One region of the Paenibacillus sp. JT31N17 genome, then DNA from elsewhere that is predicted to be linked to it. Evidence: predicted binding sites of a transcription regulator. Region 1 holds the regulator's gene; each other region holds the start of a gene.
What was found. Region 1 encodes LexA, which represses DNA repair genes until DNA is damaged. Its sites were predicted from a motif close to CGAACATATGTTCG; they were not measured.

Region 1 (5,640 bases):
AGCGGGCGTTTGCGGCGCTCTGCGGGAAACATCTCCGCAAGCTCAGCTCCCAGCTGCTCATCAAGGATTCCCAGAGCCTTCAGCCCCCGAGTCCACGCTTCACGCCGGTAAGCGGGAGCCAGCTGCTGCAGCTTTCTGAACTCCTCCTGCTCGCCTTCAAGAAAATTCGCCCACAATCCCTCAAAGGGATTGATCCCGATCATTTTTGTAAAGGCATAGGTGTCATAAGATTCGTACAATGCCCGGGCTTCGCGACGGACAGCTTCCTCCAAATCCTGCAGGTTGACGCCAGTCTTATCCGCCGCCGCCTGACAAGTAGCTGCGAAAGCCTCGCTTACACTCCGGTCATCCCATAACAGCGTATCATCCAAATCAAATAGTACCGCTTTTTTTCCCATGACGAATTTCCCCACTCCAGTTCTTTATTTCTCCGCAAACGGAATATTGTTGGCTGCTGCAAAGGTCCGGAGCCGTTCGGTCATTTCATCCGTCGGATAACGGTTAAATAATCGCGAGAATACCCAGCTTCCGCCTTTGGGCTGCTCGATAATAACAGAGCCCTTCTGTACGCTGATTCCTTTGATTGAGCTTAAGTAAAGCGTGCGGTCACCGGTAAAGCGCCGCGATCGAACATAGTCTTTTCCGATCGCCAAATAAGGACGCCTCAATATAAACAGCAGCGCCAGAAAGATATAACAGCCGATCGTGATCCAGAACATGTTTCCGGAATCCTTGTAAGTGCCCTGTGCAATGCTGATCGAGGCGTAGACTGCCGTGAAAACCAGAAGAAAGGCGGGCATTAGAAGACTGCGCCCTTTATATGTATCAATCGGGCTGCTTGCTGTCTTGCTTGCCATCAGAGGCGCCATACCCTGCTTCTTGCGCTGTTTGTTAAGTTGACTCTGGTTCTTCTGAACCTTTCGTTCCCAGGATCTTGACAATTACGTTCCTCCTAAAAGTTTTGCGAAGCAAAACTTGCATCGTAAGCAATTTCTTGAATTTACACCTGTCTGCTGCGTGTATTTGTACCATTCCTGTCCCATCCATTCTCCTGAATGAATGACATGCATCAAATTAAATATGAGCAAGAATGTTAACAAGTTGGCCGAACGGATCGCGGACATAGAAACGACGTACGCCCCAAGGCTCATCAGTCGGACCATACTCGATCGTAAATCCGGCTGTGTTCATGCGTTCGAATGCAGCACCGACATCATCGACCTCAATGGACAAATTAGGCGTAGGCGTGTTGGAACCCACGTGCTGGGCGAAACTAATTTGAATGCCCATTTGCTCATCAGACCCATAGGTTCCAATCCATCCATGATCCATCAACAAATCGAGGCCGAGAACATCCTGGTAAAAGCTTTTGGCAGCTGCAATATTCCTGGTATCTATGTTGGCGACAATTCGTTTAACCTTCATTGCGCCCCCCAATCACAAGACTTTGTGCAAAACATTCTCATTCTCTTGAAAAAGAGTTAAAAAGGCCGGGCGAATTTGGCGATGAAACGATTCGGATACTCGGAAGGAAGCGAGCTAACTTCATCCAGCCGATTCCATATTTCACTTGGCATTGTCCAGCCCACAGCCCCCATATTTTCGGAGAACTGTTCCAATGTGCTGGCTCCGAAAATCGGCGATGTAATTCCTTTTCTTTGCAGCAGCCAGGCGAGTGCGATTTGTGCAGGTGTCTTGTCCAGTTCGTGAGCGGCTGCCTGGACGGCATCCAGAATGGCAAAGTTACGTTCCGTTGCGCGCAGACCCCATGAACTTTCTCCAACCTTTGACGTCAATCTTCCCGATGTAGGCTCTTCCCTGGAATAACGTCCCGTCAGAAATCCTCCACCAAGCGGAGCCCAGGGAATAACGCCGACATTCTCCTCTAGACAAAGCGACATCATTTCCCGATCCATCTCGCGGCTGACCAGACTATACTGCGGTTGAATGGAAATAAACCGGACATAGCGGTTGGCATCGCTAACAGCAAGGGATTTCATCAGCTGCCAGGCAAAAAAATTGGAGCATCCGATATAACGGACCTTGCCCGAAGTGACCAGATCGTCGAGAGCGCGAAGCGTCTCATCTATAGGAGTCACATGATCCCATACATGAACCTGATACAAATCGATATAGTCAGTCTGCAGACGCTGCAGGCTTTCTTCGACGCTTTGCATAATATGCTTGCGCGAGACGCCCGCCCCGTTGGGATGGTCAGCGGTATTCATCCGCACTTTTGTTGCCAGAACTACCTCTGAGCGAAAATCCTTGATCGCTTCGCCTACGATCTCCTCCGATCGGCCGGAAACATAGACATTCGCCGTATCCAGAAAATTGCCGCCCTGCTCCATAAACTGATGAATCATGCGAATGGAATCGCCTTGACTTGTTGTATTTCCAAAACTCATCGTCCCTAAACAAAGCTCCGAAACGGCAAGTCCACTGCGTCCAAGCAGCTTGATTTGCATCGTTATAACCCCACCCTGCTTATTATTTGGTGAAACCGGGCTAGCCGCAAGCAGTTTTAATGCTTGCCGCCGCTTTCTTCCTCATCTTCCACAAATTTGATGGTTTCGATTTGATTCTTGAAATTTTGCTTGAAATTCTCCAGATATTTCTGACGCAGAGCATCGCGCTCGATTGTTTCCTCCGGAGTTAATCCGACAGCTTTATTCTTTCGTGACAACTCATTAATCCTTGCAATAAGCTCTTCCAAACCGATACGCTCCTCTCATGATGCTGTAAACATTCACCCTTTACTTTGACATTTTTAATCCTCAATTGTCAAGAAAATACGACCTTTGTCCTGTAGATGGAAATAAAAAAAGCGGACTGCATCAGTCCGCTGGTATAATCAATGTTTGTCCGGCCATAAGTGTGCTGGAAGTCAGGTTGTTCCGTTCCTTCAAGTCATAAATGATTCGCCGGATATCTTCGCCTTCCTTACGCAGATCCCCTGCTATTTCCCAAAGTGTCTGGCCCTCACTGATCGAGATAACTTTCTCGCCCGCAGCGGGCTCCGCTGGATGCTCGCTCGTTGCACTTCCCTGCATTATAGAAAAACCAACGAATAAGAGGGAGAAAAACAATATTGCCGCTATCATCCGCATCACAAGCTTCTTTGGCCTACTTTTAGCTGATGCAGATTTCATGTAACCTTTATCAGCTTTATTCTCTGAATTCATAGAAGAGTAAGAAGATATTGTTATCATCATTTCCCAGCACCCCAAACGTTTGTTCTGTTTTCGATAAACCGATATTAACACGAACACCCGTTTGCAGTCAACTGTTTTCGGAACATTTGTTCCCCACAAAATACGAACTCTTGTTTCTCGAACTTATGTTTGTACGAACTCCGGTTCTGTGTTATAATTTGACACAAATGAACCTTTGGAGTGATTCTGGTGTCGAAACTATCGAACCGCCAACAGGCGATTCTGGAATTCATCAAGACGGAGGTGCGGGAGAAGGGATATCCCCCATCCGTCCGGGAAATCGGTGAAGCTGTAGGACTTGCTTCCAGTTCAACCGTACACGGACATTTGGACCGTCTGGAGAAGAAAGGCTTAATCCGCCGTGACCCGACGAAACCGAGAGCGATTGAGATATTAGATCAAGCGGACAATGAGATTCCTTTTCCAATCGCAATCACCAAAGTTCCCATTGTGGGCAAGGTTACTGCAGGGGTGCCAATTACAGCAACCGAGAACATTGAGGATTACTATCCTCTGCCTTCAAGCAAAGTCGGCGATCATAATGTCTTCATACTTAACGTAATGGGAGAGAGCATGATTGACGCAGGCATTCAGGACGGCGATTATGTCATTGTGCGGCAGCAGCAATCTGCTATCAACGGCGACATCGTGGTTGCAATGACGGAGGATGACGAAGCGACGGTGAAAACCTTTTATCGTGAACGTGATCATATCCGGCTGCAGCCTGAGAATCCGACAATGGAGCCGATTCGGCTTCGCAATGTAACGATTTTAGGTAAAGTTATCGGACTTTTCCGCGATATTCACTAAGTGACTTCTTATGAAGCAGAGACTGGCGTCGCCTTCAGGGCTTCGCCAGTCCTTTTTATTTTACATATTGGGTTTTATCGGATTACCTCAAAATACTCAAAAATACATTTAGACCGTCGTTGGCATGACCATTGTCTTTATTGGATGGAGTTTTCCCTTGTAGACAAACGACGCATCCCCGCTTTCTTCCGATACAACCAGTACAAGCGCATCTGTTATTTCGGTCAGTCCGATCGCGGCGCGATGCCGCATTCCAAATTTCTTGTCCACATCCGATGCATTGGATACAGGCAGGACATTGGCGGCGGAAATAATTTGATCCGACTTGATGAGAACGGCCCCGTCATGCAGCGGATTACCCGGATAAAAGATCGCCTCCAGCAGGGAATAGCTCAATTTGGCCACAAGGGCAACCCCGGAATGAATGATGGCATCCAGGTTATCATTTCTCTCGATGACAATCAAAGCCCCGTGCCGGCGCTCCATTAGGTTCTGAATGCATATGGAAAGATCCAAATAGTTGGATGTAAATGAGGATAAGTAACATTGCAGATAGAATGAAGCAGCCAAGGATTCAACTTCTTTAAAAGTTCTGCCAATATTATCAAAGTCACTCAGAAGACAGTGATTTTCAGCATCAATATTATCCAAAATACGTTGTGATTCATTGACAATAAGATGGATATGCTGTTTCAGCCGTTCCTTTAAAGGAGTCTCATCGCAATTACCCTGCCCCATTTCATACACCCCGCACACTTTAATTTTTTACCGCCCAAACCCGTCCATGGTACTTTAGTATTGACGAGAAGCTTCATTTTAATTATGACACTAAACGAACAAATACCCGCCAGCCGAAGCTCGCGGGGAATGAATACCAGTCAGGGGCAAGCTTATAAGTACCGGAGCCTTGGACTATTTCAACGCTTTGTCATAATCCTTCTCTTAAATTTATCAAGAGGCATTTTGGGGGCACTATGGGGGGCGCTATCCCGAGTGAGCTGTCATTTTTCAATATACCCCCAAAGAAAAAATCCCTCGACGCTAATAGCGCCAAGGGATTTCCGGTTTTAGTACAAAGTCAAATATTGATCGCGTTCCCACTGGTGAACCTGTGTGCGGTACATGTCCCACTCAATTTCTTTCAATTCGAAGAAATGAGCAAGTGCATGATCGCCAAGCGCGTCACAAATAATGTCATCACGCAGCATTTCATCGAGCGCTTCCTTAAGACTCTCAGGCAAGCTTTGAATACCTTCGTCGATACGCTCTTCCTCTGTCATAATGTAGACATTACGATCGGTTGGAGCAGGCAGCGGAAGTTTGTTTTTGATACCATCCAGACCGGCTCTGAGCATGACCGCCAGTGCCAGATAAGGGTTGGCAGCGGGATCCGGATTCCTCACTTCAATACGGGTGCTGAGACCTCGCGATGCCGGAATACGAATCATCGGACTGCGGTTGCTTGCGGACCATGCTACATAATTTGGCGCCTCGTAGCCTGGAACCAGCCGTTTGTAGGAATTGACTGTCGGGTTCGTGATAGCTGCGAATGCGCGGGCATGGCGGAGAACACCAGCCATGTAATAACGGGCATCCTGACTTAACCCGACTCTGT
Region 2 (5,640 bases), on a different contig from region 1:
GATCTCTGCAGCACGAGGTGCAGATGCTTGCCGACCGAGCGCTGGAGAGCGAGCTCCATCGCTTTCATACCCAGCATGAACAAGGCAAAACCAAGCAGCATAGGCGCAATAATGGAGTGAATCATGAAGGCAGAACTCCTTTTACGTTCATATAATTAAAGACCGGCTGTTGTATCGATACATATGCGTAAAAACGGACAACCATGACAAGCAATGACCATTTGAAGGGCGGAAGCAGGATATGAAACACCCCAGAGCAATACTGCTGCGTGATCGCAAAAAAAGAGTAGAGCAGGGACATCCCTGGGTTTATGCCAGTGAAATTGACCGCATGGAAGGCGAGGCTGCTCCCGGGGATTTGGTCGATCTGCACAGCCACCAAGGACGGTATCTGGCCACGGGTTATTGGAATCCCCAGTCGCAAATTACAGTAAGAATTGTTTCCTATCAACCGATTGAAGCCATGGATGAAGATTTTTTCCGCGAACGCTTCGAGCAGTGCGCGCTGCACCGCAGCCGCTTCGTACAGGATCATGATTGCCGCCTTGTTTATGGCGAAGCGGACAGACTGCCGGGGCTGATTGTCGACCGTTTTGGCGATGTGCTGGTGGTGCAGCTGCTGACGCTTGGCATGGATGCCCGGCGGGAAGCCATTACGGCCGCCTTGGCTGCCGTTTTCACGCCGAAGGGGATATATGAGCGCAGCGATGTATCGGTTCGCGCGCTTGAGGGTCTGGAAGAGAGGACAGGAGTCATCTACGGGGAATGCCCGCGCATCGTGGATATCCATGAGAATGGACTGCTGCTTGAGGTGGACATCGTCGAGGGGCAGAAAACCGGCTATTTTTTCGACCAGCGTGAGAACCGCGCATCCATCGCTCCTCTCATGAAGGGTTGGGGATGGCGCAGCGGCATCAAGCTTGAAGAGCGCTCACCCGATGAAGCCTCCGATGACACGGGAGCATTGGCGGAGCTGCAGGAGGGCACACGGGTTCCCGTCAATGCGAACGGTAAAGCCGTTACTTTCCCTTATTGGGACGGGGCCACCGTGCTGGAATGCTTCGCCCATACGGGCAGCTTCACGCTGCATGCCTGTCAATACGGAGCCAAGAAAGTGACATGTCTCGATGTATCCTCCCATGCTATCGAGACTGCCCGCCGCAATACGGCCCGTAATGGCTTCGAGGACCGGGTGGAATTTGTGGTCGCCGATGCCTTCGAATATTTGCGCTCGCAGGTGAAAGGGCTGGAGGAGCGGGCGGAGCGCGGGAGAGCCGGACTTGCGGCTGGCGGTAAAACGCCGGATACTTCCAAGCCGATGGGGAACGCAGGCCGGACATGGGACGTCGTTATTCTCGATCCACCTGCGTTCGCCAAATCCAAGAGCGCCGTTCCGGGAGCGATCCGCGGCTATAAAGATATTAATCTGCACGGGATGAAGCTGGTGAACGAAGGAGGCTACCTCGTGACAGCCAGTTGTTCCTACCATATGCGCCCGGATTTATTTCTCGAGACGGTCCAGTCGGCTGCCGTCGATGCGGGCAAGCAGCTGCGGCTGATCGAATGGCGGGCTGCCGGCAAGGACCACCCCCAAATTCTCGGAGTTAGCGAAGGCCACTATTTAAAGTTCGCTATTTTTGAAGTCCGCAGCCGCTAGACTGCACTCGAATAAGGTCCAAGGTAAGTCGTCTTCTGCAGCGCTGGTCTACGCTGTCTGGGACGGCTTTTTGACTTGGATGCCTCCAGGCAAGACAGGCAGCTGCGGATACGCCTTATCAGGAGGGAATAACTGTCTGAATTTCCGATGCTTTCATAAGATGCATGATTTACCTAATGAATTGCGAACAAATGTTTGCTTTTTTGGGTGAAAACAAGATACAGGTATGATAGAATAATAGAATCGAAACGGCGAAGGGGTGAGCGTATGGCGCTCCGATTGGTAATAGGAAGATCGGGAACCGGCAAGACCCGGTTCTGTCTGAATGAGATACGCAATCAGGTGCTGGAGCAGCCGGGCGGTCCGCCGCTTGTAATGCTTGTGCCGGAGCAGGCTACTTTTCAAACGGAATATGCCCTGCTGGGAGAATCGCAGCTGAGCGGGACGATACGGGCCCAGGTGCTCAGCTTCAGGAGGCTGGCTTTCCGCGTTATGCAGGAGACGGGCGGAACAGCCCTCGTTCCAATCAGCGAGAACGGCAAGAACATGCTGCTGTACAAAATCGTGCATCGGCTTCACGATGAGCTGCAGTTATATCAGGGAAGCGAGTCGCAGCCCGGGTTTATCGAACGGCTTGGCGATCTGATGACGGAATGGAAGCGGTACGGGATAGAACCGGAAGATATTGAAACATTTCTGTCGGAGGGCGATTATGGGAGCAGTAATCAGCTGCTCGGCCGCAAGCTTCACGATCTGAGGCTGATTGGCGGGCAGCTGGTCAAGGAACTGACAGGTTTGTACATAGATGCTGAAGATTATTTATCCTGGCTGATTCGAGGCTTCCATGAAGCGGCTTCGATGCGCCAGACGCATATATGGGTGGATGGCTTTCACGGCTTTACCCCCAAGGAATTCGAAGCGCTTGAAGCTATGATGCGGCAAGCTGAAGAGATCACAGTAACCCTAACGCTGGACCGGGTATATGGGACCGGGGAACAACCTCATGAGCTGGATATGTTCCGCTCCACTGCCGAGACCTTCCTGAAGCTGCGCGAGCTGGCGCTTGCCAATAATGTTCCTTTGGCAGAACCGGTGGTTCTGAATGACGGGACGCCCTGGCGTTACCGCGGCAGTCCGATGCTGGCGCATCTGGAAGGGCATTACAATGACCGCGCTCCGCTCAGGCTCACGCAGGAGCAGCTGGATGGCGGCGGGCTGACGCTTCACAGCGCCGTTCACCGGCGCGCCGAGGTGGAGGCTGTGGCGCGCGACATTGTCCGCAAAACGCAGGACGAAGGGCTCCGCTACAGGGATCTTGCCGTCATGGTGCGAAATGCGCCGGATTATAATGATTACATAACGGCTGTGTTTGCCGATTACGAAATCCCTTATTTTCTTGACCAAAAGGATGCCGCGCTGCATCATCCTCTAGTGGAATTTATTCGCTCCGCTCTGGAAATTGCCGCTCATGGCTGGAGATACGAGGCGGTATTCCGCTGCATCAAAACGGAGCTTCTCATGCCTGACGACGGTAGTCTAACACGGGAATCCTTCGACATTCTGGAGAACTACGCTCTGGCTGCCGGCATTGACGGTAACCGCTGGTTGACCCGCAGCCAGTGGAAGCCCTTGATGAGAGACACGCTTGATGGCGATCCTGCGGAGGCCCGTGAACCGGATATCCGCCTGCTGGAGGCTGTTCTTGCCGCGCGGGAAGCCGTAGTGACGCCGCTCCACAAGTTTACAAGGTCTCTGAAGAAGGCGGGCAGCGTCAGGCAGATGTGCGAGGCCTTGTATCAGCTTCTTATGGGAATTGATGCTCCCGACCAACTGGAGCGCTGGAGCCGCAAAGCGGCGGCTGAAGGGAAAACCCAAATTGCCCGTGAGCACCGGCAGCTGTGGGACGGGGTTATGAATATACTGGATCAGCTGACAGAGATGACCGGAGACGAGTCTATGAAGGTCCCCCTGTTCGCGGGTATGGTGGAAACAGGTCTTGAGAGTCTCAAGCTTGCTGCAGTCCCGCCGGCGCTGGATCAGGTGCTGGTTGGGAATATAGACCGTACCCGTTCGGGAAGGGTGCGCGGCTGCTATGTGCTGGGAGCAAACGATGGAGTTATGCCGCAGAGAATTCAGGAGGATGGCGTTCTTACTGAGCAGGAACGGGAAACGTTGGGTAGCGGAGGGCTTCAGATGGCGCCGGGAGTCCGCAGGAGGCTGCTTGACGAGCGTTTTCTGATTTACAACGCATTAACAACCGCAAGCCGTTATTTGTGGATCAGCTGGCCGGTAGCGGATGAAGAAGGAAAAAGTCTTCATCCTTCCGAAATTATGCGCCATATGAAGCAGCTTTTTCCAGGGATACAGGAGAAGGGGATAGCCGCCGAGCCTGCTGCCGGGATGGAAGAGGAGGAGCAGCTGTCTTTTATTTCCCATCCGGAGCGGACGCTCTCATATGTCATCAATCAGCTGCGCGCATGGCGTCAAGGTACGGACATCGCACCGGCATGGTGGGAAGCCTTCAACTGGTTTGCTGTCCGGCCACGCTGGCAGGATAAGCTGGGACGGCTTGTGCGTTCGCTGGAATATACGAATTTCGTGCCTTCCCTGTCGCTGGCCACCGCCGATCAGCTGTATGGAACATTGCTCAAGGGCAGTGTGTCCAGAATGGAACGGTTTGTTTCCTGTCCGTTCCAGCATTTTGCCATCCACGGGCTAAGGCTGCGTGAGAGGGAGCTGTTCCAGCTTGGAGCGCCGGATATCGGGCAGCTGTTCCACGCTGCCCTGAGCAGGCTTGCACTCTCGCTTGGGGAGAGATGGGGCATGCTCGGCGCGGAGCAAATCCGGGCTGAGTCCGCCATCGTTGTTGAAGAGCTGGCAATGCGTCTGCAGTCGCAGATTCTGCTGAGCAGCAGCCGGCACCGTTATGTCGCGCGCAAATTAAAAGATATAGTCGGCCAAGCCGCCGTTATTCTGGGTGAGCATGCGCGACGTGCGCAGTTCCAGCCGGTTGGGCTCGAAATTGACTTTGGCCCGGATGGTCCCCTGCCTCCGGTAACGATTCCGCTTGCCAATGGCCGCATGCTTCAGATGTCCGGCCGGATTGACCGTGTTGATGCGGCCCAAACCGATGAAGGTCTGCTGCTGCGCGTGATTGACTACAAGTCAGGCGCTACGCAGCTGCGCCTCGAGGAGGTCGCTTACGGGCTGGCGCTGCAAATGCTGACCTATCTGGATGTCCTGCTCAGCGCTGCGCCGGAGTGGCTGGGGCAGCCGGCCAAGCCCGCAGGCGTGCTTTATTTTCATGTGCATAATCCGCTTATATCGTCCTCCAATGTGCTCAGCAGCCATAAGGCCGGCGCAGAACGTCTGAAGCGGTTCAAGCTCAAGGGTCTGGTGCTGGCGGATGAAACAACGGCCAGAATGATGGACGGCGCGCTGGAGTCCGGCTATTCGGAGCTGCTTCCTGTGGCGATCAAGCGGGACGGCGGTTTTTACAGCAGCTCTTCAGTCGTTTCGCATGAACAGTGGGATACGCTGCGGCATTCCGTACGCAGGACACTGCGCCGGATCGGAGACCGGATCTCCGCCGGCGATGTGGCGATTGCGCCCTACCGGCTTGGCGCCAAGACGCCTTGTCAATTTTGTGCCTACAAACCGGTTTGCCAATTTGATCCGCTTATTGAAGGCAATGCCTTCTCCAAGCTGCTCAAACCGGGAAAGGAAGAGGTCTGGCAGCTGCTTGCCGCAGCTGAAGAGGCAGATAGCCCTCACGGCTTGGATCTGATTCAGGTACTGAATAAGAACGGTTTTACTGATAGGGATGCGAAAGGGGGACAAGGGTAGTGGCTGGATTAACCGTGCCAGGAAAGCCTGAGGGCAGCATCTGGACAGATGACCAATGGAAGGCGATTGTAACCGGAGGCTCCAATGTCCTTGTGGCTGCAGCTGCAGGATCAGGTAAAACGGCAGTGCTTGTGGAG
Region 3 (5,640 bases), on a different contig from region 1:
GTGTTAAGATTCTCTGTTAATAAAGCCTGAATAACGGATATGAGAATTCGAGTAATGTTCTGCTAACGGATTACGATAGTGGAGGAGCTTGCCTTTTGGCAGTTCCTCTTTTTCTTCATTAAAGAACGGGTACGATTGGCTCGATGCTGAAGGGCTGCCGCGCGGCAGCCCTTCACTACGCTAACAGGCAGAATTGCGTAATAAATTTATAAAGATAGGGACCTCATCGTGCTACATGTTAGTTGTAGTATTGAGGTTTTTTTCTTTATTTTATCTCAATATTTCCTTCAAATAAGATGTGATATGATCTTTCTAGTTTCACATAAAGGGAGGCGTAGCAAGCATGAATCATCCTAATCGTTTAGCTGACGACAGTTCTAGGCCGCATATTGCATTTATCGAATCCGGTTCTTATCCCGTAAGGAACGGTAATTTGATTCGCCCTTTAGTGGATAGCGCCCCTACCTTCCGGCGCATTTGTGAGGCCATCGAAGAGGCGCAGCACAGTATCTGGTTAACGATTACATTCATGGACCCAGATTTCCAGATGCCGGGCGATCGCGGCACTCTGTTCGATGTGTTGGACCGTGCGGTAGGGCGAGGGTTGGATGTTCGGATTATTTTCTGGCGTTCAAATACTGAGAGCAGTGGGTATGGTCAGGACTTTTCAGGATCTGACACTGACCGCGAAATGCTCGCTGCACGGGGATCGCGCTTTCGCGTCCGTTGGGACCGAACATATGGTAAGTATTGCCAACATCAAAAAACTTGGCTTATGGATGCAGGGTATGAATCCGAGACGACATTCGTCGGCGGAATCAATCCGACCTTCAAGGCTTTTGAACCCGGCCACATTGGTGAAGGGCATCGGCACGATGTCTATGTCGAAGTGACTGGTCCTTCTGCGACCGACGTGCATCACAATTTCGTTCAGAGATGGAACGAGGCCAGCGAACGTCTGGAAGCTGACGGCGTATGGGCCCATAACGGTGAGGATGAGCTACTGTTCCCGACACGAGTATCCACTCCGCGTGGAGACACCCAAGTGCAGATTCAAAGACAAGTATATCCGGGCCGTTACAGCGATAGTTACCCTACGCCAGGAGGATCTCCTTACGATATAGCCACTGGGGAACGATCCGTTTTAGAGCAATACAAACAGGCTATTGACGGCGCGCAACGTTCCATTTACCTTGAAAATCAGGCTTTACCGGTTCCGGAAATCGTGGCGAGACTGGAGGAAGCCCTAACGCGTGGAGTGGAGGTCGTTCTCCTCGTTCCCGATCCCGAATCCTATGTTCTTGCATTCAGTGGGATGGATATAAGAAAGTTCTTCGACCAGATGGAGGCACTCTGCCGATACGGGAATTTCACTCTTGTCGGTATTGCAGGGCCGAATGGACAGGGAAGGCGAAGCAATATCTACATCCATGCCAAGATCATGCTAATCGACGACTCGTGGGCAACGATCGGTTCCTGCAATCTTCACTCGAATTCACTTTATGGTCATACGGAGATGAACGCATCATTCTGGGATCCTAAAGTAGTGAGTTCACTTCGCCGTCAGCTTCTGTCCGAACATTTGGGTCAAGACACCCGGCAGCTTGACGACCGTGAGGCGCTTAGGCTTTACCGGAACATCGCACGCGAAAACCAGCTTAGACGAGAAAAGGGCGAATTCGATTGGAAAGGTCTTGCTTATCTCTTGGACCCTGCGAATTATGGGAAATAGCGGTTTGTGGATAAGGACAAGCCCGAAGCGCTTGGCGTTGCGAAGCAGCTAGGCTTGGCTGCGGGTACCGGCTATGATGAATTCCATCCGCTGGAAAACATCTCGCGGCAGGATATGATGGTGCTGACCGCTCGTGCTTTGGAGAAAGTCAAGCAGCTGAAAGCCTCGGGAGATCCCGCCATTCTGGCTTCGTTCAGTGACAACGGGGACATCTCAGCTCATGCGAAGGCGAGTCTGGCTGCCTGGCGGAGGAAGGTCTAATCTCCGGCTCCGGAAACAAGCTTAACCCTCAGGCGCCAACGACACGAGCAGAAGCGGCAGTATTCCTCTACCGGATATACAACCAATATTAAAGGTTAATGCAACGAAATATACTCCTGTCGGCTTTTACGCGGCAGGAGTTTTCATTTTATGGCCGACAACTTTATTTCGTGTTTTGACAGGGTTTTTGCTTATTAAAATCGTACAGTCTAAAAGTTATTTTCAAAAGACAAACGATTTTTCCAGATATCAAGCGCATAAAATCAACACTGTAAGTCCGAAACTATTTTTTCTTTGGACCAAGAGTACAATTTGAGCCTTAAGCACACAACAGGGAATATTTCCCCTGTATACGAACTGGGGTTCCCGTCATATAATATATAGGAACTAATGTTCGTGTCGAGGTGATTAAAATGGAACGGACAATATTTTTGGTTGACGGTCAATCATTTTACGCTTCGGTCGAAAAGGCAGCGCGGCCGGATCTGCGCGATAAACCAATAGCCGTTGGGGATCCGGACCGTCGCGGAGGAATCATACTTGCGGCCTGTCCAATCGCAAAGGCACGCGGGGTTACTACAGCCTCACGTGTTGGTGAAGCTATGGGGAAGTGTCCGGATCTAGTCGTCGTACGCCCTCGTATGCAAACATACGTCACGATATCACTGTTTATTTCCGAAATCTTCGCCTCCTTCACGGACCAGGTCGAACCGTATTCGATCGATGAACAATTTCTCGACGTAACCGGCTCCATTAAATATTTCGGATCGCCGCTGGAGATTGCGCGCCAAATTCAGGAACGCGTACTTTTATCGACCGGCGTATGGTCGCGGGTGGGGATCGGGCCAACGAAAATTCTCGCTAAAATGGCGACGGACAACTTCGCCAAGAAACGTCCAGACGGTATTTTCGAATTGAACCAGGGTAATATCGAAGCGGAATTGTGGCCGCTGCCGGTCCATCAAATGTTTATGGTCGCGAACCGGATGACTCAGCATTTTGTCCGGATGGGACTAAACACAATTGGAGACATAGCGCGGCTGGACTTCGGCGATTTTAAGGCGCGAATGCGGCGTCGAATGGGCCGCCAAAGCGATATTCAGGCTGGTTACTACTGGCAGACAGCACGAGGAATCGATCCATCACCGGTTGTATCGAACATCAGGTCGCAGATTAAGAATATAAGTCACGGCAAGACGCTCAGATGGCGTCTGTATACGAAGCTTACGGATATCGAAGTCGTACTGCTGGAGTTAGTTGTCGAGGTGTGTCGGCGGGCCCGCCGTTACGGGTATCAAGGCCGCGTAGTATCGGTAGGCGCGGGAGAAACGAATGGGGAAAGGTCGGCGGGATTCGGCCGTCAAATGACGTTATCTCAGCCGACATCGTTAACGCATGAGGTCGCGGCTGCCGCGCATGCGCTGTTTATAAAGCATTGGAGTGGAATGCCCATTAGCCATCTCAGCATATCATTAGGGCAGTTATCCGTAGACAGCGTAATCCAACTGACCCTATTTGAGGACCGTTCTCGCGCATACCGTAAGGAACGTGCGATCGACGAAATCAAAAACCGTTTCGGGAGCGACGCCATCATACATGCTTCTTCGCTTCTTGAATCTGGAGTCGCCCGCGAGAGAGCGGAACAGATCGGAGGTCACTTTAAATGAGCAAACTCGACGGCAATGAACGGTGGAAGTCCAAAATGCTGCTGACTGAACATGCTGAACAATATGACCGGAAACAAGCAGCAGGCACCGGAAAGAATTTGACGATGGAAGAACGCATCATGATCCGCGATTATATCCTATTGCCGCATATGGAGAAGATGATTCAGAAAAGCATATCCGATATCGAGAACTCATCTAACGTGATGAAACGACTCTACCTGGCCGCGGGCCATAAAGTCTTAACCACGATAGCCGAAGACTATTATCGATTACGGAGCGAGTTGAAGAAACGGAATATTCGCGTCGTCACGGAAGAACAAGAAGACATGGTGATTTATCATAAGTGTTATTACCGGGGTTACGAAGAACGATTCGGAATGACGCGCGACGTTATGCGCTCGGAGATAGGCATTCGGCTGACGAAGTATACAACGGAGCTGACAGCGCGGCTGAAGGCGAAAGTGTGAGTGCAGTTTATGAGAGCGACACAAGCCTCGATCGTCTGCAATCGAATAAACATGCAGCGCACAACGGCAAGCTTTCTTGGATACTCGCCCCCGATCGTCCAATAGGATGACATCCTACCTTGAATTTTGCTCTTGACTTGGAGTGTACTCCAAGTTGTAACATGAGCTTCAGCAAGTAAATTCTATCTCCAGGAGGCGTAATCATGAACATTTCGAAGACTGTTTTGATAACGGGTGGGAATAAAGGTATCGGGTTCGAGAGCGCCAGACAATTGGGCAAGCTGGGATTCACAATTTTGGTCGGTTCAAGAGATCAATCCAAAGGGCAGGAAGCCGCAGCTTCGCTGAAGAATGAGAACATAGATGCTGAGGCAATAACGCTTGACGTTACAGACCTGGATACCATTCAATCTGCTGCGAAGCGTATTGAAGATCAGTATGGTGCGCTTGATGTTCTGATCAATAACGCTGGCGTGAGCTTGGATAGAGGTCTTCCTCCGAGTCAACTGGAATTGACCGTTCTTAGGAATACTTATGAGACAAATGTTTTCGGCATGTTTTCTGTTACTAAGGCAATGCTCCCTTTGATTAAAAAATCGCCTGCTGGCAGAATTGTAAACCTTTCAAGCGGCTTGGCTTCCTTGACCATGAATATTGACCCGGAATCCGATGCCGAAAAATACGGAGTAAATTTGCTCGCCTACATGAGTTCGAAAACGGCAGTCAATGCACTGACTGTCTTGTTCGCCAAAGAATTAAAAGATACGCCGATCAAGATAAATTCAGCTGATCCAGGGTACACAGCTACGGATTTGAATGGCCATACGGGATATCGTAGCGTTGAACAGGGAGCTTCTATTGTCGTGATGCTCGCCACCCTTCCGGGCGATGGTCCGACCGGCGGTTTCTTTGATGAAAACGGAGTGATACCGTGGTAATACGTCAGGAGGCGGAAAAAATGATCGACATTCCTGAAACCGTAAGCTCAATTAAACAGGCGGCTGAATTCACGGGTCTGTCGGAAGATACGATCCGCTATTACGAGAAAATCGGCTTGCTCCCGTATGCCGACCGCAAAGCAAGCGGTCACAGAACGTACAGTAAACATCAATTGGAAGGCATGGTATTTTTAACGAGACTCAGAGCAACCGGAATGACACTGGAAGAAATGAAGCATTTCCGTAAGCTTTACGAAAGGGGTGAAGCCTCACTCCCTCAGAGAGTTGCCATTCTAATCGAACACAAGGAAAGAATTCAGAAGGAGATTGACCGATTACTGGAGACACAAAGGATTATTGAGTACAAAATTGACAATTATAATCAGGTCCTTGTAAATCCGGACTTAAACAGTACAGCCTGTGACCTGTAGAATAGTAATGAACCATAAGCTCCGAAAAAGAGGTCGATAAATCCCCAGCCTGTCGTGCAGATTATCCTACGCCATCACTTTCTAACAAGGAATAAAAATTATCGCGGTCATCGTTATCAAATTTGCCAAGCGTCCGTACCCTGA

Region 2: a site for LexA is predicted at 1,842-1,855, ahead of addB (helicase-exonuclease AddAB subunit AddB). Genes of this name have one in related genera too.
Region 3: a site for LexA is predicted at 2,377-2,390, ahead of AC0YOB_RS37400 (DNA polymerase IV). Genes of this name have one in related genera too.

Annotation. Positions count from the first base shown of each region.
Region 1 covers NZ_JBWDNP010000010.1:144,878-150,517, reverse strand. Annotated here, with positions in the region: gene AC0YOB_RS26220 (HAD family hydrolase) at 1-398, opposite strand, end outside; gene AC0YOB_RS26215 (hypothetical protein) at 423-941, opposite strand; gene AC0YOB_RS26210 (VOC family protein) at 1,075-1,425, opposite strand; gene AC0YOB_RS26205 (aldo/keto reductase) at 1,482-2,468, opposite strand; gene AC0YOB_RS26200 (DUF896 domain-containing protein) at 2,525-2,716, opposite strand; gene AC0YOB_RS26195 (LysM peptidoglycan-binding domain-containing protein) at 2,838-3,215, opposite strand; gene lexA (transcriptional repressor LexA) at 3,405-4,025, shown strand; gene cdaS (sporulation-specific diadenylate cyclase CdaS) at 4,134-4,763, opposite strand; gene glnA (type I glutamate--ammonia ligase) at 5,093-5,640, opposite strand, start outside.
Region 2 covers NZ_JBWDNP010000003.1:79,160-84,799, forward strand. Annotated here, with positions in the region: gene AC0YOB_RS12005 (Na/Pi cotransporter family protein) at 1-125, opposite strand, end outside; gene AC0YOB_RS12010 (class I SAM-dependent rRNA methyltransferase) at 242-1,657, shown strand; gene addB (helicase-exonuclease AddAB subunit AddB) at 1,925-5,503, shown strand; gene addA (helicase-exonuclease AddAB subunit AddA) at 5,503-5,640, shown strand, end outside.
Region 3 covers NZ_JBWDNP010000027.1:46,284-51,923, reverse strand. Annotated here, with positions in the region: gene AC0YOB_RS37420 (GyrI-like domain-containing protein) at 1-30, shown strand, start outside; gene AC0YOB_RS37415 (phospholipase D-like domain-containing protein) at 344-1,732, shown strand; gene AC0YOB_RS37410 (hypothetical protein) at 1,739-1,993, shown strand; gene AC0YOB_RS37405 (S-layer homology domain-containing protein) at 1,975-2,085, shown strand; gene AC0YOB_RS37400 (DNA polymerase IV) at 2,407-3,660, shown strand; gene AC0YOB_RS37395 (YhjD family protein) at 3,657-4,127, shown strand; gene AC0YOB_RS37390 (SDR family oxidoreductase) at 4,331-5,065, shown strand; gene AC0YOB_RS37385 (MerR family transcriptional regulator) at 5,086-5,496, shown strand; gene AC0YOB_RS37380 (hypothetical protein) at 5,558-5,640, opposite strand, start outside.